Linked DNA regions of Duganella dendranthematis. The protein of the gene in region 2 binds, or shares a complex with, the protein of the main gene of each other region. Links are inferred from orthologs where the notes say so. Each region holds a gene or a part of one and is shown on either strand. Other genes may lie near its edges.

What was found.
Region 1: the proteins of metK (region 2) and groL are in contact, whole or in part, in a cryo-EM structure (PDB 8P4O), measured with the Escherichia coli proteins. The link is inferred for Duganella dendranthematis from one-to-one orthologs.

What each region holds. Positions count from the first base shown.
Region 1 is NZ_CP051684.1:1,077,356-1,090,394, reverse strand. What follows is about bases 3,872-6,776. They hold groL (chaperonin GroEL), read right to left. Parts: upstream 6,197-6,776; coding sequence 4,547-6,196; downstream 3,872-4,546. Other genes in these bases: HH213_RS05100 (helix-turn-helix domain-containing protein), read left to right, coding at 6,731-6,776; groES (co-chaperone GroES), read right to left, coding at 6,244-6,534; HH213_RS05115 (cupin domain-containing protein), read right to left, coding at 4,006-4,458; HH213_RS05120 (VOC family protein), read right to left, coding at 3,872-3,919. Outside these bases: HH213_RS05150 (2-dehydro-3-deoxygalactonokinase), read left to right, coding at 1-579; HH213_RS05145 (2-dehydro-3-deoxy-6-phosphogalactonate aldolase), read left to right, coding at 582-1,205; HH213_RS05140 (SMP-30/gluconolactonase/LRE family protein), read left to right, coding at 1,237-2,118; HH213_RS05135 (DUF7684 family protein), read left to right, coding at 2,148-2,570; HH213_RS05130 (hypothetical protein), read left to right, coding at 2,633-3,118; HH213_RS05125 (hypothetical protein), read left to right, coding at 3,132-3,494; more of HH213_RS05120, read right to left, coding at 3,491-3,871; more of HH213_RS05100, read left to right, coding at 6,777-7,486; HH213_RS05095 (FAD-dependent monooxygenase), read left to right, coding at 7,541-8,995; L-arabinose ABC transporter permease AraH, read right to left, coding at 8,970-9,950; L-arabinose ABC transporter ATP-binding protein AraG, read right to left, coding at 9,947-11,521; HH213_RS05080 (arabinose ABC transporter substrate-binding protein), read right to left, coding at 11,524-12,495; HH213_RS05075 (beta-galactosidase), read right to left, coding at 12,525-13,039.
Region 2 is NZ_CP051684.1:2,726,348-2,736,621, reverse strand. What follows is about bases 19-2,921. They hold metK (methionine adenosyltransferase), read right to left. Parts: upstream 2,102-2,921; coding sequence 935-2,101; downstream 19-934. Other genes in these bases: HH213_RS12555 (lysophospholipid acyltransferase family protein), read left to right, coding at 2,275-2,921; HH213_RS12565 (hypothetical protein), read left to right, coding at 281-799; ahcY (adenosylhomocysteinase), read right to left, coding at 19-69. Also shown: more of ahcY, read right to left, coding at 1-18; more of HH213_RS12555, read left to right, coding at 2,922-3,126; HH213_RS12550 (LpxL/LpxP family acyltransferase), read left to right, coding at 3,123-4,001; HH213_RS12540 (tetratricopeptide repeat protein), read right to left, coding at 4,877-6,316; HH213_RS12535 (porin), read left to right, coding at 6,707-7,771; HH213_RS12530 (DUF484 family protein), read left to right, coding at 7,885-8,553; HH213_RS12525 (tyrosine recombinase XerC), read left to right, coding at 8,562-9,497; HH213_RS12520 (CobW family GTP-binding protein), read left to right, coding at 9,603-10,274. UniProt on the Escherichia coli protein: Catalyzes the formation of S-adenosylmethionine (AdoMet) from methionine and ATP.

The DNA.
Region 1 (13,039 bases), 1.7 Mb from region 2 along the record:
CGTGCCACCATCGTGCCGGGCTATGTGTACCGCAACGGTGCTTCGTCCGATGTGATGCGCGGCGAGGAAACCCAGCTGCTGGGCGCGGTCGCGCAGGGCCACCGCGACGGCTGGCTGGTGCTGCCCGGCACCCACAGCAAGTGGGTGTTGCTGCGTGACGGCGTGATCCAGTCGTTTGCCACCTACATGACCGGCGAACTGTTTTCCATGCTGTCCAAGGGCGGCACCTTGTCGTCGATGATGGGCGGCGACAGTGCCGACGCCGACGGCTTTGCCACCGGCCTCAATCAGGCGGCGCGCAACGAACCGCTGTCGAATAGTCTGTTCCGCGTGCGCGCCGGCGTGGTGTCGCGCGCGGCGCCGGCACAGCAGGCGGCGGCCACCGTCAGCGGCCTGCTGATCGGCGCCGAGTTCGCCGCTGCGGCGCGTGCGGCCGAAGGGCAGGGCATTGCCGTGATCGGTTCGCCGGCGCTGGCGGCGCGCTATGCGCTGGCCGCGCAGCATTTCGGCTTGAACTGTAAGGTGCTCGACCCACATGCGGTGTATTGCACCGCCATTTCCCAATTCCTGAAAGCCTGACCATGACTACTGTTACCCATCCTGCCACGCCGCTGGTTGCCATCCTGCGCGGCTTGAATCCCGCCGAAGCGGTGGATGTCGCCAAGGTGCTGCATACGGCTGGCTTCCGCGCGCTGGAAGTGCCGCTGAACCGTCCGGGCGCGCTTGAGGCGATCGCCGCCATCGTCGCGCTGGAACTGCCCGATACGCTGGTCGGCGGTGGCACCATGCTCACCGTCGATCACGTGGACGCAGTCTTCGCAGCCGGTGGCCGCCTGCTGGTGTCGCCGAACTGCGTGCCGGCGGTGATCCGTCGCGCGGCCGAACTGGGCATGTACTGCGCACCAGGCGTGGCGACGCCAAGCGAGGCGTTTGCCGCGCTGGACGCCGGCGCCCACGCGCTGAAGATTTTCCCGGCCGAGTCGGTTGGCCACGGCGGCATCAAGGCGCTCAAGAGCGTGCTGCCGGCTGGTACGCCGGTGTGGCCGGTGGGCGGCGTGTCGCCGGAAACCATGGCCGACTGGGTCAAGGCCGGCGCCACCGGTTTCGGCATCGGCGGCGCGCTGTACACCCCGGGCGTGACGCTGGAGCAGCTGAAGGAGCGCGCGGAAGCGTTCGTTAGCACCTGGCGCGCTTTGGCCGTATGATGGCGGCTCTCTAATCTGAGGAACCGAACTGATGAGCAAGCATGATGTGCAGTGCCTGTGGGACCTGGGCGCACAACTGGGCGAAGGCCCGCTGTGGGTGGCGGAACAGAACCGCCTGTACTTTGTCGACCTGAAAAGCCAGAACCTGCACGCGGTCGATGTCGGCAGCGGCGAGCGCTACAGCTGGGCCATGCCGGACTACATCTGCTGGCTGATCGCACGCCGCGACGGCGACGGCTTCATGGCCGGCCTGCGCGACGGCATTGCCCGCGTGTGGCTGGAGCCTGAGCTGCGCATCGCGTATCTGCACCGTCCGTTCCCCGAGGATAGCGGCCTGCGCATGAACGATGCCAAGGTCGACAGCGCCGGCCGTATCTGGGCCGGTTCGATGCACAACACCGATTACGCGCAAGCGATCGGCACGCTGTTCCGCCTGGATACCGATCATCAGCTGCACGCTACCGAGAACGACTATCACATCTGCAACGGCCCGACCTTCAGTCTGGACGGCGCCACCATGTACCACACCGACAGCTACGAAGGCCGCACCTACGCCTATCCGCTGGCGGCCGACGGCACGCTGGGCGAGCCGCGCGTATGGCGCCAGTTCGGCGATGGCGAAGGTTCACCGGACGGCATGACGGTCGACAGCGAAGGCTGCGTGTGGATCGCGCAATGGGGTGGCAGCCGCGTCTGCCGTTACTCGGCGGATGGCGAGTTACTGGAGACCATCGCGGTGCCGGTGCGCAATCCGGCCTCGTGCACCTTCGGCGGCGACGATCTGAAAACGCTGTTCATCACCACCGCCAGCGAGGACAACACGCCCGAGCAACTGGCCGCTCATCCGCTGACCGGCGCCGTGTTTGCGGTACGGGTTGACGTTGCCGGCGTGCCGGCGGCGCGCTTCGGCTAAAATGCGGGCTTTAGTACAAGCCCGCCGCCATGCAAACTCCAGCACCTAAATATTTTCACTTTCACCCGGACGCCGACCTTCCTGTATTGGAAGGCCTGCGTGCGTTCAAAACCATTCTTGTCGCCGATGTTGAAGTGCAGGAAACCACCATGTGGGACATCAGCCGCTGGCTGATCGAGTCCGGCAGCCTGTATGTGCTGGTGTGGGGCAAGGACAGCGAACAATGGCGCGAGGCGGTCGAGGATGCGGCGCTGGAAGCCGTCAACTACGAAGACGTGGCGGAACAGCACCGCGTGCTGGTCACCGCGCATGAGGATGACGATCTGGAAGAAGTGTTCTGGTTCGCCCGCCACCGCGCGTCCCATCCGGCTGACCTGCAAGACACCCTCATCCTCCACATCGCCGACACCCCGCGCCGCGAAGAACTCGAAGACGCGTACAGCGACGCCTGAGTTGATCAGCCTCAGTCGCCGCCACGCTTCGTTGTGCTACAAGCGCAGGAGGAGGTGGCGACATGAACAGCAAGCGCATCTATTATTCCTGCAGTACGTGGCTGTCCTACCAGATCTGCCAGCATTATTATGGCCAGCGACATTACGCCTGGTGCGCACCCTTCTTCGACGCGGAATCTGTGTTCAGCCTGCCCAACTCGATCCCGCCGAGTTCGAATCCCCGCGCTATCTATTGGAGTCTCAAAAGGGATGTCGACGCTGGCGACCTTCACTCGGCAAAGATAGCGGACGTGCGGGACGGAATTGAACATGGAGCAGCCATCAAGCGCGCGGCTGGTATCATAACGCGATCGCAATACCTTCAAATCAAACGGATAGCACGGTTTGCTCACGTATCAGATTTTGTGCCACTAATGTTTGTTATTCCCTTGCATCCTGTTACCGGCAGAGTGAAGTTGGTTGATATCAGAAACAGGGCCAGTTCGTTATCCGAGGAATACATCATCACGGATCTGCCACGTCATCTGTTCGATGCGATTGAACTGTAACAGGGAGGATGACATGAACATACTTGCTTATGTTGAATCAGTACCTTATGACACAGCTATCGAAGCAATGTTCTACGTTCGGCGAGCATTTGAGCATGCGGCGTGGCCTAAGGAAATGCGACTGGATATCTTTACGGATCATCCCGATTGCGTGCCTGGCCCGGAGAGTCGGGCGCTAACGCTCGCAATTCTGGCGGGCATCGAAGCCGAGCAGCAAAAAGAAATTGATCAGCTGGATCAACAGACCATCCGGCACTACTCCATCGCCATGAGTGAAGCGAGTACCATCCTGAAAGAGCGCGATCCGGAAATGTACCCGGACAATGGCGAGGAGTTGCTGCGCCAGTTGCGCGCGGAATGGCCTCGCCACCGTTAGAACGTGATGCGCACGGACGGCGCGCTGCGCTTGGCCTCACCGTGGAACACCGCTTCGATGTTGTTGCCGGCCGGGTCGAGCACGAAGGCGGCGAAGTACCCGGGGTGGTAGGGACGTTCGCCCGGTGCGCCATTGTCCTTGCCGCCGGCGTCCAGGGCCGCGTGGTAGAACGCCTCCACCATCTTGCGGTCGCTGGCCTGAAACGCCAGGTGATGGCGGCCCGTCAGCACGCCTAGCGCCGCATCGCTGTCCGCGGTCGACACGAACAACTCATCAGCCCAAAAATAGTCGTCGCCGGCGCCACCCAGTGGGATGCCCAGCACGTCAAACACGGCGATATAGAATTTTTGCGTAGCGGGAAGGTCGGACACGACCAGGTGAATATGGTCGATCAAGCGGCCACGGTGCAGTTCTTGTGTTTCCATGCTGTACTCCTTCAGGCGAAGTTCATGGGAACGCAGATTGTAGTCCGAAAGCGCCTTTGGGACGCGCCACGATAGCGGTCGGGCGGTTATTTTGGGGCGCCGACAGGCGCGGCGGTCAGGACGTCATCGTCACTGCTCCACGCGGGCGACGTGACGGCGTAGAACGTCAGCGGCACGCCCTTGCTGGCGCGGATCGAGCGCACCGTGCTGGGCTGGATGACGATGTAGGAACCAGGCTTCACCGCCTGCACCTTGCTGTCGGTCCAGACCTCGCCCTCGCCGCTGAGCACGAAGAACGATTCCTCGCCCAGCTTGTTGTGGCTCCACGCGCTGGCCTTGCCGGGTTCGAGCCGGAACAGCGCCACGCTGACCTTGTCGCTGCGGGCGCCGGGGGGCGCGGTGCGGCCGCTCAGTTCCCACAGCGTGACGCCGGGCGCGGCGTGGATGGCATTCAGTTGGTCGGGATGCAGCACCGGCGGCACGTCCTGCGCCAGTGCGATGGCCGGCAGCGCGGCGAGCAAAAGAGGGAATAATTTCATGCGCATCAGTTTAGCAGATGCAAAAAAGCCCGCGTCGCCGAAGCTTCGCGGGCTCTTGTTGGCAGGCTAAGTCAGCCGGCCGGCAACATTACATCATGCCGTCCATGCCACCCATGCCGCCCATGCCACCCATACCGCCCATGCCGCCGGCTGGTTTGTCTTCGGTGACTTCAGCGATCATGCAGTCGGTGGTCAGCATCAGGCCAGCGATCGACGCTGCGTTTTGCAGTGCCGAGCGGGTGACTTTAGCTGGATCCAGCACGCCCATTTCAACCATGTCGCCGTAGGTGCCGTTGGCAGCGTTGTAACCGTAGTTACCGGTGCCAGCCAACACAGCAGCAACCACTACCGACGATTCTTCGCCAGCGTTTTGCACGATCATGCGCAGTGGCTCTTCCATGGCGCGCAGAACGATCTTGATACCTGCGTCCTGGTCTGGGTTGTCGCCTTTCAGGCCTTGTACCAGCGCACGAGCGCGCAGCAGGGCAACGCCGCCGCCTGGCACGATGCCTTCTTCCACGGCAGCGCGGGTAGCGTGCAGTGCATCTTCCACGCGGGCTTTTTTCTCTTTCATTTCAACTTCGGTAGCAGCACCGACTTTGATCACGGCAACGCCGCCGGCCAGCTTGGCCACGCGCTCTTGCAGTTTTTCACGGTCGTAGTCCGAGGTCGCTTCTTCGATCTGCACGCGGATTTGCTTGACGCGCGCTTCGATGTTAGCGGCTTGACCAGCGCCATCGATGATGATGGTGTTTTCTTTGCCGACTTCGATACGCTTGGCTTGACCCAGTTCTTCCAGGGTGATTTTTTCCAGGGTCAGGCCGATTTCTTCAGCAACTACCTGGCCGCCGGTCAGCACAGCGATGTCTTCCAGCATGGCTTTACGACGGTCGCCGAAGCCAGGAGCTTTGACAGCAACGGTTTTCAGGATGCCGCGGATGTTGTTGACCACCAGGGTAGCCAGTGCTTCGCCTTCGATGTCTTCAGCGATGATCAGCAGTGGACGGCCAGCTTTGGCGACTTGTTCCAGTACCGGCAGCAGGTCACGGATGTTCGAGATTTTCTTGTCGCACAGCAGGACGAATGGGCTGTCCAGCGCGGCAACTTGTTTCTCTTGATTGTTGATGAAGTATGGCGACAGGTAGCCGCGGTCGAACTGCATACCTTCAACGATGTCCAGCTCGTCGTTCAGCGATTTGCCGTCTTCCACGGTGATCACGCCTTCTTTGCCGACTTTTTCCATCGCTTCAGCGATACGCTCGCCGATCGAGGTGTCCGAGTTGGCCGAGATCGCGCCGACCTGGGCGATTTCTTTCGAGGTGGTGGTTGGCTTGGCGATTTTTTTCAGTTCTTCGACGGTCGCTGCAACAGCTTTGTCGATACCGCGCTTCAGGTCCATCGGGTTCATGCCGGCGGCAACGAACTTCATGCCTTCGCGCACGATGGCCTGGGCCAGCACGGTTGCGGTGGTGGTGCCATCGCCGGCGTTGTCGCTGGTACGGGAAGCAACTTCCTTGACCATTTGCGCGCCCATGTTCTGCAGCTTGTCTTTCAGTTCAACTTCTTTGGCAACGGATACGCCGTCTTTGGTGACGGTAGGGGCGCCGAACGAACGTTCCAGCACAACGTTGCGGCCTTTCGGGCCCAGGGTGACTTTAACGGCGTTAGCCAGGATGTTCACGCCTTCAACCATTTTGGCGCGCGCTGCGTCGCCGAAAATAACTTCTTTAGCTGCCATGTTTATTGCTCCTTGAGGTGTTGAGTGGGATCAGTCGGGACCAGGAATTACTTGGTGACGATCGCCATGATGTCTTCTTCGCGCATGACCATCAGTTCCTGGCCGTCGATCTTGACGGTCTGGCCGGCGTATTTGCCGAACAGGACGCGGTCGCCTACCTTGACATCCAGAGGACGGACTTTGCCATCTTCCAGGATCTTGCCATTGCCAACCGCCAGGACTTCGCCTTGATCTGGTTTTTCAGCAGCCGCATCAGGGATGATCAGGCCGGACGCAGTTTTGGTTTCCTGGTCGAGGCGTTTGACGATTACGCGATCGTTCAAAGGGCGAAGGTTCATACAAAACTCCTTAATTTTTAACAATGGTACAGTTGGTTGTCGTTTCAATCAGATTGCTACGACGGAAAGTTGAGCTGGGTGCTGTTAGCACTCCACCGTAACGAGTGCTAATTATAGGGACGACCTCGGTCCATTTCAAGGCGCACAAGCTTGCGAAGCATCAAATAAACATGAAAATAGTATCGATATGACTACAATGCATGATCTTCACCGCGAATTTGCGCCTCCTGAGCCGTTGCGCGGCGCCATCCGGTGCTTCTGGCACACCCGCCGCGCCGACCATGGACCGCGCTTCGAAATCATCCCGGATGGGTATGCGGAGATCATTTTTTACTTCGGTAGCTGTTATCTGGATGGCAAGCCACTGCCGTCGCCATTCCTGATGGGTTTGCTCAACCAGCCGCTGCATCTGACCACCGACGACGTGCTGGAGGTGATCGGCGTCCGCTGTTATCCGTGGACCGTGTTCGATTTGCTCGGCCTGCCGGCGGACAGGGATGGCTTGCGCGCGTTCGAGCATCCGGTGGCGGCGCTGCAACCGGCTTTGCAAGCCTGCGTGGCTGACGGGCGCATCGAGGATGCGGTGGCGCTGCTGGCGGATTACTTCAACGGCGCACAGCCGGCAGCGCTGGATCCTACGCTGTTCAAGGCCGGCGCGGCGATGCTGGAGGCGCGCGGCGTGCTGCCGGTCAGCGAGGTGGCCGCAGCGGCGCATGCGACGGTGCGCACGCTGGAGCGCAAGTTCAAGCAGTCGTCCGGGCATACGGTGAAGGACGTGTCCGGCCTGATGCGCTTTGAACAGGCGCGTAACCGGCTGTGGGCCGAGCCGGACATCAAGCTTGCCGACTTGGCGCAGGCGCTGGGCTACACCGACCAGTCGCACCTGAGCCGCGATTTCAAGCGCTACAGCGGCATGACGCCGGCGGCGTTCGCGCGCAAGCGAAGACCGTAATTTTTGTCGCGTTTGTACAATCCGGCCTGGCCCGCAGAATTTAGACTTGCGGGCATGAAAACTTATGACATCATTATTTCAGGCGCCGGTCCGGTCGGCCTGTTTCTCGCTTGCGAGCTGGCGCTGGCCGACTGTTCCGTACTGATTCTGGAGAAGGCGGAAGATCCGCACTCGCCGTTGAAGCAGATGCCCTTTGGCATACGAGGTCTGAACGCGCCGTCGATTGAGGCGCTGGATCGTCGCGGCCTGCTCGACCAGCTGGAAGTGCCTAAACGTGTCAAAAATCCGTTTGGTCATGTGGGCTCGGCGCAGGCGGGGCATTTTGCTGGTATTCCGTTTTTGTATGGCGATATCGATACCGCACAGTGGCCGCATCGGCTGCCCAGTTCCACGCCCACCAATATGATCTCTGAAATGGCGGAGACCGAAGCGGTGCTGACGCGTCGCGCACAGGCGCTGGGCGTTGAGATCCGGCGTGGCGTGGGCGTGACTGGCGTTGAGCAGGATGATGCTAGCGTTACGGTGAAGGCCGGCTACAGCAGCTTCCAGGGACTGTGGCTGGTGGGTTGCGACGGCGCGCGCAGCGTGGTGCGCAAGGAGGGCGGTTTCGAGTTCGCCGGCACCGAGCCGGAATTCACCGGCTACACGGTGAAGGTGGATTTCGCCAATCCGGAGCTGCTTAATTCCGGCCGCAACGTTACGCCGCGCGGCATGTACTTTCAAACGCAGCCCGGCTACCTGGCTATCCAGGATTTTGATGGCGGCGCGTTTCATCAGCGCGGCGAGGCGGTCACGCTGGCGCACGTGCAATCGGTGTTGCGCAGGATTTCGGCTACCGACATCACCATCAGCGCACTGCACGTCGCCACCACGTGGACTGACCGCGCGCGCCAGGCCACCAGCTACCGCAATGGCCGCATCCTGTTAGCCGGCGATGCCGCGCACATTCACTCTCCGCTGGGAGGGCAGGGCCTCAATCTGGGACTTGGCGACGCGATGAACCTAGGCTGGAAGCTGGCCGCCACCATACGCGGCGATGCACCGGACGGTCTGCTGGACAGCTACGAGGCCGAACGCCATCCGCTGGGCGTGCGTGTGCTGGACTGGTCGCGCGCGCAGGTTGCCATCATGCGTCCTGGCCCGGAAGCCAGCGCGCTGCATGCGATCTTCCGTGATTTGATCAAGACACGCGACGGCGCGACCTACATTGCCGGCCGTGTGTGGGGTATCACCACCAACAGCGTACCTAACTTTGAAATTGATGGCGTGACGGTGCAGGCACTGATGCGTGACGGGCTGGGCATGCTGCTGGACTTCGACGCCGATCCGGCGCTGCGCAGTTGGGCGACTTCGCATGCCGTCAAGTACGTGACGGGCAGCGTGCCGGACCGGCTGGGATACAGCGCATTGCTGGTGCGCCCGGATGGCGTGATTGCCTGGCGAGACGGCGACGGCGACCTTGCGCAGGCCGCCGCGCCGTGGTTCAACGTCGCTCGCCGCGCGTCTTGAGCTGGTCGAGCAGCACCGCGACCAGCAGAATCAGACCGCGCATCAGGTATTGGTAGAAGGCGTCGACGTCCAGCAGGTTCATGACGTTTTCCACAGTCCCCATAATCAGCACGCCGATCAGCACACCGAAGATGCGCGCCTTGCCGCCCTGGAGCGAGACGCCGCCCAGCACGCAGGCGGAGATCACGTCCAGCTCAAAGCCTTGCGCCGCGTTCGGCTGGCCGCTGGTAATGCGTGAGGCGAGGATCAGGCCCGCCATGGCGGTTACCACGCCTTGCAGCAGGAAGATCCACACGCGCAGTCGTTCGACGCGCACGCCGGCCAGCCGCGCGGCTTCTGGATTGCCGCCGATGGCCAGCGTGTTGCGGCCGAAGACCGTCTGGTTGAGCAGGATGCCGAAGACGACGAAGCAGGCGCCGGCCACCAGCACCGGCAGCGGCAGGCCGAAGATGCGGGTGTCGCCGAAGTCGATAAAGCTGTCGTCGTTGATGCCGACTGCCTGGCCTTTGGAGACGATGAAGGCCAGGCCGCGCACCATCAGCATGGTGGCCAGGGTGGCGATCAATGCGTTCACGCGCAGGTAGGCGATCAGGACGCCATTGAGGGCCCCGATCAGCGCACCGGCGCCCAGGCCGGCGGCGACGGCGATGGCGACGCTGCCGCTATGTTCCAGCACGATGGCGCCCAGCACGCCGGCGAAGGCGATGGTGGAGCCGACCGACAGGTCGAAATCGCGCGAGGCAAGGCACAGCATCATGGTGCAGGCGACCATGCCGATCTGCGCCACCGACAGCATCAGCCCGATGACGTTGGTCACGGAGAAGAAATTTTCCACCGTCGCCGACAACACGGCGAACAGCACCAGGTAGGCCAGCGGCATGCTGTATTCCGACAGCCATTGGCGCGAGATTAGCGGCGAGGCCGCAGCGGCGGGATTGAGTTGAGAGACGCTCATGCGATGCTCCGTGTAGGTTGGGCAGGCGATTCGATGTAGGCGGCCGGCGCGGTGGTGGAGGTGGCGGCGGCTGGCGTGGCGCCGTCAGGCAGGGCGAGGCGCAGGACTTCGGTTTCGTTGGCGTCTGCGCGCGACAGTTCGCCGCAGATGGCGCCTTCGCGCATGACGATTACGCGGTCGGCGATGCCCAGCACTTCCGGCAGTTCGCTCGACACCACGATCACGCAACAACCGCGTTCCGCCACTTCATGGATGATGCGGTAGATATCGTTCTTGGCGCCGACGTCGATGCCGCGCGTCGGCTCATCGAGTATCAGCACCTTCAGGCCCGGCTCCGCCAGCCAGCGCGCCAGAATCACCTTCTGCTGATTGCCGCCTGAGAGCAAACGTATCTCCTGCTGGCGATTGGGCGTCTTGATGCGCAGACGGGCGATGAATTCATCCGCCAGCGCCGCTTCGCGCTTGTGGCGCAGGAACACGCCGCCACGCAGATCATTCCTTCGCACGCTGATGTTGATGTTCTCCGCCACCGACGCCGTAGCAAGAATGCCTTGCTCCTTGCGGTCCTCCGGGCACAGCACGATGCCGGCGGCAATCGCATCCGCCGGACCGCCAGTGGCGACAGGCGCGCCATCCAGCAGCACCGTGCCGGCACTGCGCGCATCGGCGTTGTACAGCAGGCGCATTAACTCGCTGCGTCCCGCACCCACCAGGCCGAAGAAGCCCAGCACTTCGCCACCATGGACGCTGAAGCTTTGCGGTCCTTTAATATGCTTGCCATCGAGGCCTTGTACCTGCAGGCGCGCTTGCGTATGCGGACGTTCTCGATAATCGTAGATATCGCTTAGTTCCCGGCCGACCATATCGCTGATCAGCCGATCGCGTGGCACGTTGGCCATCACCTCATGCGTGACGATCTTGCGGCCATCGCGAAAGATGGTGCAGGCGTCGCACAGCTCATACAACTCTTCCAGTCGGTGCGAAATGTAAATCAGCGTGCGGCCATCGGCGCGCAGCTCTTTCACTAAGCGGAACAGGATTTCGGTTTCGCGGTGCGACAGCGAGGAGGTGGGTTCATCGAACGCGATCACCTGCGCGTCCTGCATGATGGCTTTGCAGATCTCCACCATCTGCCGCTGCGCGATCGACAGGTCGGCCAGCCGCGCAGCTGGCGACAGGTCTACGCCGATGGCGGCTAGCTTCTCCGCCACGATGCGATGCGCGCGCGCCTTGTCGAGAAAGCCGAAGCGCGACGGCATGCGGCCCAGCAGCACGTTCTCCGCCACTGTCAGTTCGGGCACGTACTGCAATTCCTGGTGAATGATGGCGATGCCGGCGCGGATTGCATCCTTGGCGCTGGTGAAGTGGCGCTCCTGCCCATCCACCAGCAGCCGGCCGCCATCCGGCTTGTACTGGCCGCCGAGTATTTTCAACAGTGTTGACTTACCTGCGCCATTCTCGCCCAGCAGCCCATGCACCTGACCGGCGTGGGCTGCGAAGCTCACACCGTTCAGCGCCTTCACGCCGGGGAAGAATTTGCACACATGGTCGAATTCCAGATATGCGGCCATGGCTACTGGCCCATCGCTTTGCGGACCTCGGCCTGATTGGCGCGGGTCATCAACATTCCTTTGGTGAGCACTTCAGCCGGTGGCGTGGCTTTGCCGTTGATCCAGTTAACCAGATTGACGGAGGTCTGGTAGCCGTGTTCCTTAGCGCTGATCATCACCGAGCCAAAGAAGCCGGTTGGCTGCGGCTTGTTCAATTCATTTTCCGCGGCCTTGGCGCCGCCGATGCCGATGCCGATCATGTTGTCGGCCTTGATGCCGCGTCCTTCGGCGGCGCGCACGGCGCCGAGTACCGCTTCATCGTTCAGGCCCACCGCCACCCAGTGTTTGAACTTGGCGTTCTTGGTCAGCGCGATGTTGGTGGCGTTGAAGGCGTTCTCGGTGTCGGTCTTGGCTTGGGGAGCGTCGATGATGTTCGCGGCCGGGAAGCCGGCGGCTTTCAGCGCATCGACTGCGCCGGTGGTGCGTTCCTTGCCGGTCGGGAGCTGGTCGTAGGCGACGCGGATTGCGCCGACTTCCGCCATATTCCATTTGCGGGCCTTGATTTCGGCGATGATGCCTTCGCCGACCTGCTTGCCGATCTGGTAGCCGGAAATGCCCATGTGAGGTATGGACTCAATCGGCTTGCCGCTGCCATCGACCAGACGGTCATCGACTGAAACGACTTTGAGGTTGTTGCGCTTGGCCGCGCGTTCGATGGCCTTGCCCAGCTTGACGTCCGGCGCGCAGATGACAAAGCCTTGTGCCTTCTGCGCCGCCAGATTGTCGATGGCCGCCATGGTCTTTTCGCCGTTGGGGATGCCGATCTTCACCAGCGTGAAGCCTTTCTCCTTGGCGGCGACTTCCGCATAACGCCACTCATCCTGGAACCACGGCTCCTCCGCCTGTTTGACGAGGAAGCCGATTTTTACGGGATCAGCGGCATGCGCCCAGGCCGCAGCGCAAAGCGCCGCGGCAACCAACAAAGTACGTTTCATATCCTGTCTCCATTCGATTTATATCGTTATTATGGGTTGATACGTAATTGATACACTGGAATCACCGTCACACTGCGCACGGTTGCCATCTGCTTCGCGCCGCCGAAATCGGGGCGTGCCTCTTTGGGCAGGTAGATAGGCGCATCGGCGCGGAGCGGCAACACGGATACGGTCAGCGGCTGGTCCAGCAGCGCGGCTTGCTGACGCAGGCCGAACTGCCATTGATAGCCGCTGTAGTACCAGTCGTCCAACATGCGGGTGCCTGCATACAGGCGGCCGATGTCGCCGACAAAGTCGATTTGCAGCAGGGCGTCGTCCAAACCTTTCAGCTGCTCGCGCGGGACGTTGATCTGCCATGCGCCGGCGGCCTTGAAGTTTTCCGGCGCCGGCTGGATGGCCGCTTTCGCGCTGCCGCCGATAACCACAGGCGCCGCTTCTTGCGCGTTGCGGGTCTGCGTGACAGTAGCTTTGATCTCGTGCGCAGGCAGCGTCGCTTCAAACGCCTGGAAGATGCCGTCGTTGCCGGCCGCGCGCAGGGCGACGG
Region 2 (10,274 bases):
GTTGCCCCATGGCGCCAGCGAGATATCGGCGACCAGGTAGTCTTGAGCGGTTTTGAGTACGGCGTTCATCACGCCCTCCTTTCATGTGTTGAAAAAAGTAACGTGAGCGCGGTTTGGATCTCCGAGCCTGGCGAAAGCTAGTTCGTCGCAGCGCTCCTCGGAACGTGCATTTTAGCATCGTTAGCCGGCGATGGCGACAACAATCCGCCCGTTTGCGCCAACGCAGAGGGGCGACAGCGCCACCGTCCTATAGTGTGCTCTTTTGCCCGCGAATTCCATTATGGACATAGATCCACGCGATGCCGTTTGGGATGAGACCCACGACTTACTGTACAACACACGCTATACCGCAGGCATTGAGCAGGCGTTGCTGGCACGCTGGACTTGGTTGGACAGCATCACAAAAATTGCCGTCGCAATCTCATCGGGCGGAGGCGCGTTGGCTGGTCTCGTATTCTGGAAGAACAGCGACTATACTTTTCTATGGCCGGTTTTTACTTCTGCCAGTGCGCTGCTTGCAATCGTTTCAAGGCAACTCTCCGTCGCAGAAAAAATCAACCGTCACGCGACTGCCGCGACGAGTTTGACGTTACTGGCTGTCAATATCGAAAGTTTGATCGTGCGGATGAAGGTCAATGCCGTATTTTCCATCACCGAATTTGAGAAAAAATTACTCGGATTGCGCGACAAATACGGCAGCGAATACAGTAAGTTGCAACACGATCTACTGCTGACAGAAAAAATACGCACCAACGTACAAGAAAAGCTCAACATAGCAATCAACACTTCGCAACGCTGAGAAGGAGCGATCATGAACGATGATTTCCGGCGCAGGTATTTGCCGCCAAAACCACCACCACCACCACCGGCTCGGCCCAAATAAAAACGCCCCGGAGTCCGGGGCGTTGTCACTGCTGGCTACTGCCGAGGCTGCTTATTTCAGGCCGGCGGCAGCGCGCAGGATCGCGGCTTTGTCGGTGCGCTCCCACGAGAATTCCGGCTCTTCGCGGCCGAAGTGGCCGTAAGCGGCGGTCTTGGCGTAGATCGGACGCAGCAGGTCCAGCATCTGCACGATGCCTTTCGGACGCAGGTCGAAGTGCTCCTGCACCAGCTGGGCGATTTTCTCGTCCGGGATCACGCCGGTGCCTTCGGTGTACACGGTGATGTTGATCGGACGCGCCACGCCGATCGCGTACGACACCTGCACCTGGCACTGACGCGCCAGACCAGCCGCCACCACGTTCTTGGCCACGTAACGGGCGGCATACGCTGCCGAACGGTCGACCTTCGATGGATCCTTGCCCGAGAACGCGCCACCGCCGTGTGGCGAAGCGCCGCCGTAGGTGTCAACGATAATCTTGCGACCGGTCAGGCCGCAGTCACCCTGCGGGCCGCCGATGACGAAACGGCCGGTCGGGTTGACCAGGTATTTGGTGTCTTGCAGCCACTCTTTCGGCAGCACCGGCTTGATGATCTCTTCGATCACCGCTTCTTCAATCTGCTTGTGCAGCATTTCCGGCGCGTGCTGGGTCGACAGCACCACGGTATCCACCGCCACCGGGCGGCCATTCACATAACGCAGCGTGACTTGCGACTTGGCATCCGGACGCAGCCATGGCAGACGGCCATCCTTGCGCAGCTGCGACTGGCGCTCGACCAGGCGGTGGGCGTAGTGGATCGCGGCTGGCATCAGCTCGGCGGTTTCGTCGCAGGCGTAGCCGAACATCAGGCCCTGGTCGCCAGCACCTTGGTCCAGGTCCAGGCCGGCGCCTTCGTCAACGCCCTGGGCGATGTCCGGCGACTGCTTGTCGTAGGCCACCAGCACGGCGCAACCGCGGTAGTCGATACCGTAGTCGGTATTGTCGTAGCCGATGCGTTTGATGGTTTCGCGGGCAACCTGGATGTAGTCGACGTTGGCGTGGGTGGTGATTTCACCGGCCAGCACGACCAGACCGGTGTTGCACAGCGTTTCGGCTGCGACACGGGCTTTCGGGTCCTGGGCCAGGATCGCGTCGAGGATGGCGTCGGAAATTTGGTCGGCGACCTTGTCCGGGTGACCTTCCGAGACGGATTCCGAAGTGAAAAGATAATCATTAGACATCGCAAGCTCCTGATATGGTGTGAATAATACGGTCGCATACCAACACGGCTTGCGACGCTTTAGCGATATTTATATCCCGCGTCGCAAGTTGTCATTAACTCAGCGGTTACTGCTTAACGTGGTATTTTACGCTTTTTTAAAAAAGCTTGCTTTCGATACAGGGCAATTTTCCGATGCTGGTTCCATTTTTCCGTTTTTTGTCGATCTTTCCTCTCTCCGCGCTGCATGCGGCCGGCGCCGCGCTGGGCTGGCTGGTGTACTGGGTGTCGCCATCCTACCGCCACCGCCTGCGCGACAACCTGGCCCAGGCCGGCTTCAGCCAGCACCTGCACGCCGCCGTCGCCGAAGCCGGCAAAAGCATGTTCGAGCTGCCCTTCATCTGGTGCGCCGATCCGGCCCGCGTGTCGCGCCACGCCACGTTGGAAAACTGGGCGCTGGTGCAAACCGAGCTCGACGCTGGTCGCGGCATCGTCTTCATGACGCCGCACCTGGGCTGCTTTGAGATTGTGGCCCAGGAAATCGCCCTGCGCACCGAGCTGATGGTGATGTACCGTCCCCCCAAAAAAGCGGCGCTCAAGCCCTTGATCGAAGGCGCGCGCGCGCGCAAGAATCTGCTGCTGGCGCCGGCCACCATGTCCGGCGTGCGCATGCTGGCCAAGTTCCTCAAGAAAGGCCAGCCGGTCGGCGTGCTGCCCGACCAGGTGCCGCAGGAAGGCGAAGGCGTGTGGGCCACTTTCTTCGGCCGCAACGCCTACAGCATGACCCTGCCGGCCAAGCTGGCCCTGCTGGGCAACGCCACCGTCATCATCACCTACGCCGAGCGCCTGCCGGCCGGGCGCGGCTATGTGGTACGCTTCGTGCCCTTTGACGGCACCCTGGACGGCGACAGCGCCGCCCAGGCGCAAGCGATCAATCACGCCATGGAGCGCCTGATCGCCCGCAATCCGTCGCAATATTACTGGAGCTATAACCGCTACAAGGTGCCGCACGGCGTCGCCGCACCGGTGGCGGGAGAACACGCATGAAACTGACATTGGGATTGATGTGGCTGCTGCACTGGCTGCCGCTGCCGCTGCTGGGACGCTTTGGCGCCGCCATCGGCAGCCTGTTGTTTGCGACGCTGCGTTCGCGCCGTCATATCGCGCTGACCAATCTGCGCCTGACCATGCCGGAACTGAGCGAGGCCGAGCGGGTCGATATCGCCCGCCGCCACTTTCAGGCCTACTCGCGCAGCGTGTGGGAACGGGCGATTTTGTGGTGGGCGCCGGAAGCGCGCCTCAAGCGCCTGATCCAGATCGAGCCCAACGGCGTAATCCCGGTGGCCGAGATGACCAGCAAGCCAACCATCCTGCTGTGCCCGCACTTCGTCTGCCTGGACGTGGCCGGCGCCGCCATCGCCATGGAAGCGTCCGCCTCATCGATGTACGTGACGCAGAAGAACGCCGCCTTCGACCAGGTGCTGCGCGCCGGCCGTGCCCGCTTCAAGCCGGTCAAGCTGTTCACCCGCCAGGACGGCATCAAGCCCATCCTGCGCGCGCTGCGCGACAAGCTGCCCTACTTCATGTTGCCGGACATGGATTTCGGCGAGAAGGATGCCGAGTTCGTGCCCTTCTTCGGCATCCAGGCCGCCACGCTGACCGCCACCGCCCGCATTGCCGCCACCACCGGCGCCCAGGTGATGCCGGTGATCGCCACCTTCCTGCCGAATTATCAGGGATGGCGTGTCAAATTCTATCCAGTGTGGGACAATTATCCGGGCGAGGATATGGTGGCCGCCACCCGCCGCATGAATCAGTTCATCGAGGAACGCGTGCGCGAATCCCCGGCCGAATATTTCTGGACCCACAAACGCTTCAAGACCCGCCCGAACGGCGAGCCTTCGCTGTACAGCAAAAAATAAGCTACCCATGAAACTCAAATTCACCAAAATGCACGGCGCCGGCAATGACTTCGTCGTCATCGACGGCGTCACCCAGCAGATCGACTTCACGCCGGCGCAGTGGCGCTTGCTGGGCGACCGCCGCTTCGGCGTCGGCGCCGACCAGATCCTGCTGGTGGAAAAGCCGACCGATGCCGGTTGCGATTTCCGCTATCGCATCTTCAACGCCGACGGCGGCGAAGTGGAGCAATGCGGCAACGGCTCGCGCGCCTTCGTCAAGTTCGTGTCGGAAAAGGGGCTGACCGACAAGCAATCGATCACCGTGCAGACCAAGGCCGGCGTGATCGTGCCGCGGCTGGAAGCCAACGGCAGCATCACGGTCGACATGGGGCGCCTGTGCTAGAGCCGGGCCGCGTGCCGTTCGACACGGAAGGCCTGCACGGCGAAAAACAGGGTGACGATACGCTGTGGCCGCTGGTGCTGGAACTGGGGGGCACGCGCGAGAGCGTACTGATTTCGGCGGTATCGATGGGCAATCCGCATGCGGTACAGGTAGTGGACGATGTGGAGACGGCGCCGGTGGAACTGACCGGTCCGCTGATCGAGCATCACGCCCGCTTCCCGAACCGCGTCAACGCCGGCTTCATGCAGGTGCTGAGCCGCCAGCATGTGAAGCTGCGCGTGTTTGAACGCGGCGTCGGCGAGACGCTGGCGTGCGGCACTGGCGCCTGTGCGGCGGCCGTGGCCGGCATCCGGCGCGGCCTGCTGGACAGCCCGGTGCGCGTCGATGCGCGCGGCGGCCAGTTGTCGATCAGCTGGGCCGGCGAAGGCCAGCCAGTATTCCTGACCGGTCCAGCCGTGACGGTGTTCGAAGGCGAAATCGAAATCTAAGGCATCTAGGCTGCCATCAAATCATCCGGCAGCCAGGTCTTGAGCCGGTACAGGCGCTGGCGGTAATTGCCTTCCAGCCCGTCCGGCCCGCTGTCGATCGACTCGAACAGGCGCACGATGCGGTCCAGCGCCTGCCGCTCGCGCGCCGTGCGCAGCAGCACCAGCCGGCGCTTGCTGCGGCCATAGCTGGCGCGGATATCCACCACCAGGCAATGGCCATGATCGGCCGCTTTCACATCCAGCAGCAACGCTTCCGCCCGGCTCAGGCCGAACAGCGCGGCCAACTCCAGCCGCGCCGCCAGCAGCGGCTGACTCTCCGACAATTCCCGCGTTAAACAGGTGATGGCACTGGTCATCCAGTCTAGTTCCTTGGGCGCAGCCGCCACCCGCGCCAGCGCCGCTTCCGCCTCCGGACAACCTTGGGACGCCGCCTTTTGCAGCCAGTAGGCCGCGCGCACATCGCTGTGCTGGTCGGTGCGGCGGTTGCGCCAGGCGTACATGCCGCATTCCAGCTGGGCGGCGCAATGCCCCATGTCGGCGGCGCGTTCCAGATAGCCTTGTGCTTCGGCCACGCAGCGCTGCGAAAACTCCGGTTTCAGATAGATGCGCGACAACGCGAACCACGCCTCCGCCAGGCCTTGTTCGCCGGCCAGCGTCAGCCAGCGGATGGCGCGCTTGAAGTTGACGGCGGCAATGCCCTGGCCCTGGCGCTTGCCGTCGCTGTCCATGCGCGCGAACCACAGGCCCAGCGCCAGCTGGGCGTTGCGCTCGCCGCCATGGGCGGCCAGTTCGCGGCAATGCTGCAATTCGGCGTCGACGCCATCCGCTGGCAGCAGTGCGGCGCAGCGCGCCAGCAAGCCCAGCAACTGCGGTCCCGCTTGCCACTCGGCCATGCGCGCTGCTTCGGCGTCGGCCGGCGCGCGCGCCAGCAAAGGGCGCAGCAAGGACCGGGCCTGTTGCAGAAATGCCGCGTGGTGATGGCGCCACAGTTGTTCCAGTTGCGCCGCCTGTTCCGTCGTCAGCGCCAGGTCACCGGCTAGCGTGGGCAGCGCCGGCGCCGCAGCCGGATGCAATATGGATGGGCGGGCCCCGCACTCGGGCAAGGGCTGGTGGTGCACCGGCATGCTGGCCGGCGGCGCCGTCTGCTGCAATTCCGCCAGCACCAGCGCGGCCGCTGCGCTGCCGGCGTCACTAGCGCGTTGATACCAGCACAGCACCTCCGGCAGCGCGTTGCGGGCGATTTCAAACGGAATGTGGTTGCCGATCAGACGCCAGGCGTCATCGCGCTCCTGGCGCGCGGCGCGCGCCAGCCAGTGCAGCGCGGTCGGCACGTTAAGTGGCAGGCTGGCGCCACCGAACAGATACAGCTTGCCCAGCGCCAGTTGGCAGTCCGCGTCTCCGGCGCGGGCGCCCCTGATGATCCCTAACTCTTCTCGATTTGCCATTGTCTCTTGTTATGCATGTCATCGAAGTGGGATGCGCCGCTGTGTTATCTGCGGCGCCATTTGTATCCTAGTGTAGCGTGCCATCCGCGCCACACGCTAAAACAATATGCGGGTGGGCTTGATTTGCCACAAGCGGCGCCCCCCTCCCTCGCCTGTACGCTAGAACTGTTTTCATGCCCGGCTGAAAGAAAATGCCGTCCAACCTGGGCCGAATACCACGGCAAACAAGCGTTTCAAAAATACAACAAGAAGTTGGCCTTGCGCGGCTTTCGACCAAAACAAGCCGTCCCAATCGACCATTCCGGCGCCACCGGTCCAAGCAACCATTAAGGTTTAAGCAACCGGTCATGCAACAGCGGGGATGAGAAGTACACTTATAAAGGAAAAAAAATGAAAAAAACTCTGGTGGCTCTGGCACTCACGGGTGTGCTCATGGGTGTGACCTCGGGCGCGGTGGCGCAATCGTCGGTCACCATCTATGGCACACTGGACGCCGGCATATCGCGCCGCACCGATACTGACGTGACCGCAGTCGGCAAGCGCGATAACAACAAGCTCGGCTTCCGTGGCGTGGAAGACCTGGGCAGCGGCCTGAAAGCCCTGTTCCAACTGGAAATCCGCTATGAGCCCGACACCGGCGTCATCGAAAACACGGTGCGGCCGCTGTTCCAGGGTCAGAGCCGGGTCGGCCTGCAAGGCGACTTCGGCACGCTGCGCCTCGGCCGTGGCCTGACCGCCTTCCAGGAAACCAGCACCGCCTTCGAACCATGGTCCGGCATGCCGGCCGTGGCCGGCTACCAGACCGACCTGCAAGTGGCCGGCTACACCAGCGATCCGATGAGCGTGGCCGGCAACTCGCTGAACCGCTTCTCCAACGCCGTGTTCTACAACACGCCCGTGATCGGCAACATCTTCCAGCTGAACGTCACCGTGGCCAGCCGCGAAGCCAACAACAATCCAGTCATCATCGGCCGCGGCACCACCACCGCGCCGCAGTTCCCGGCCAACAGCATGGCGGCCAAGTATCCGTACTCGGTCAGCGCCACCGCCACCCAGGGACCGTTTGCCGCCTACGCCGCCTACGAGCGCAACGCCGTGGCCACCAAGCTGTGGTCGGTCGGCGCCTCGTTCAAGCCGATCAACGACCTCAAGCTGATGGCCACCTACCAGCGCCAGGATCAGGACTTCAGCCTGCCGATCAACCCGATCACCAAGGCCTGGATGATCGGCGCCAACTACAACATCGGCCTCGGCCTGGTACGCGCCGGCATCGGCCGCAAGACGCCGGACAATGCGCTCAACGTGCCGACCATCGCCAAGACCAAGCAATTCTCGCTCGGCTACGACTACAACCTGTCGCCGCGCACCTATGTCTATGTGGACGGCACGCGCCGCAAAGCGACCGCCACCACCACCTTCAATTTCTACAGCGTCGGTATCCACCACAACTTCTGAGCGGGCGCAGTCACAGAACTGCCGGTGCGAGTTGGGGAATCACGGGCATGGGTCCACCATGCCCGTTTTTTTTCGTTTAAAATTGCACACCAACCTCGCCTACAAAGTACCTCATGACCGCCCCACTGGATTCCACACTCGTCGCGCAATACCTGACCGACCACCCGCAATTCTTCGAAGAACACGCCGACTTGCTGGGTGAAATCAAACTGGCCAGTCCGCTGACGGGCCGCGCCGTCTCGCTGCAGGAACGCCAGATGGAAGTGTTGCGCGACAAATACAAAACGCTGGAACTGCGCATGAGCAACCTGATGCGCCTGGCGTCGGAAAACGAAGCCATCGCCAACAAGTTCCACCGCTGGACCCAGGTGCTGCTGCAAGCGGAAGATGTGGGCTCGATGCCACACTCGGTCACCAGCGGCCTGAAAAACAGCTTCGAGGTGCCGCAAGTGACCGTGCGCATCTGGGGCGCGGCGCCGGATTACGCCGACGAGTGGTTCGTCAAGGGCGTGTCGGAAGACGCGCGCATCTTCGCCAACAGCCTGCTGGCTCCGTACTGCGGCGCCAACAAGGACTTTGAAGCGGTGCGCTGGCTGGACGATCCGTCCGCCGTGGTGTCGACCGTCATCATCCCGCTGCGCAAGCCGGGCGACAAACAGGCGTTCGGCCTGCTGATCATGGGGTCGCAGGACGCCAACCGCTTCACCGGGCTGATGGCCACCGACTTCCTGGTCCACATCGGCGAAACCTCCAGCACCGCGCTGGCCTGGCTGCTGGCCTGAGCAACACCATGAGCGACGCTCCAGACAGCAAGCTGGCCTGGATCGACGCCTATATCGCCCAACTCAAGGGCGTGCGCCAGCTGTCGCCGCACACCTGCGCCGCCTACGCCCGCGACCTGCAAGCGCTGGTGACGCTGACCGGCGACACCAGCTGGCCGCAGCTGGACCACCATGCGGTGCGCCGGCTGACCGCCAAACTGCACGCGCAGGAACTCGATCCCCGCTCGATTGCCCGCAAGCTGTCCAGCTGGCGCGGCTTTTTCAACTGGCTGGGCGAACAAATCCCGCTGGCGGCCAACCCGGTGCAGGGCGTGCGCGCCCCCAAACGGGCCAGGACGCTGCCGCGCGCGCTGTCGGTGGACGATGCCGTGCAACTGGTGGCGCCAGGCAGGCCGGCGGCCGGCAACGGCGCCGAACCGGCCGACCTGTGCAACCGCGCCATGTTCGAACTGCTATATTCCAGCGGCCTGCGGGTGTCCGAACTGGCCGGACTCGACCTGACGCCGCACAAGGACAGCCTCGGCTGGGTCGACCTCGACAACCGCGAAGTGCTGGTCACCGGCAAAGGCAACAAGCGCCGCACAGTGCCGGTCGGCAGCGCCGCGCTGGCCGCGCTGCAAGCGTGGCTGGCGGTGCGGCCGGTGCCCGTCGATGGCAGCGACGCGCTGTTCCTCAGCACGCGCGGCAGCCGCGTCTCGCCGCGCGTGATCCAGCAGCGGCTGCAGACCCACGGCGTGGCCAACGGCGCGCCGGTGCACGTCCATCCGCACATGCTGCGCCACTCGTTTGCCTCGCATGTGCTGCAATCGTCGGGCGACTTGCGGGCGGTGCAGGAAATGCTGGGCCACGCCAGCATCAGCTCGACGCAGGTCTACACGGCGCTGGATTTCCAGCATCTGGCCGAGGTCTACGACAAGGCCCACCCGCGCGCCAAGGTGAAGTAGCACACGCGTGCTGATATTGCTCAATTGGACGAATTGCTAGCCGCCGCAGAATTCCGGCATAATCAGCCGATTGCATTTCCGCATTTTGAATTAAAGACAACCACCATGATCCCTACCACCATCCTGACCGGCTTCCTCGGCGCCGGCAAGACCACGCTGCTCAACCGCATCTTGCAAGAAGATCACGGCATGCGCATCGCCGTGATCGAGAACGAATTCGGCGAGGAAAACATCGACAATGAAATCCTGGTGCGGGATACCGGCGAGCAAATCGTTGAAATGAACAATGGCTGCATCTGCTGCACCGTGCGCGGCGACCTGATCGTCGCGCTCAGCAACCTGGCGCAGAAGCGCGAGGCCGGCGAAATCGCGTTCGACCGCGTGGTGATCGAGACCACCGGCCTGGCCAATCCCGGCCCGGTGGCGCAGACCTTCTTCGTGGACGAAGAAGTGGGCGCTAACTACATGCTGGATGCGGTGGTCACCGTGGTGGACGCCCGCCATGCCATGGACCAGCTGGACCAGCACGAGGAAGCCCAGCGCCAGGTCGGATTCGCCGACAAGATCCTGTTGTCCAAGACCGATCTGGTCACTGCGGACGAACTGGCGACGTTGACCGCCCGCCTGGCGCGCATCAACCCGCGGGCGCCGATCAGCAAGTCCGACTTCGGCCGCGCGCCGATTGCCGAGGTGCTGGACCTGAAAGGCTTCAACCTCAACGACAAGCTGGAACTGGACCCGGACTTCCTGCTGACCGACCAGGTGCATGAAGACGGC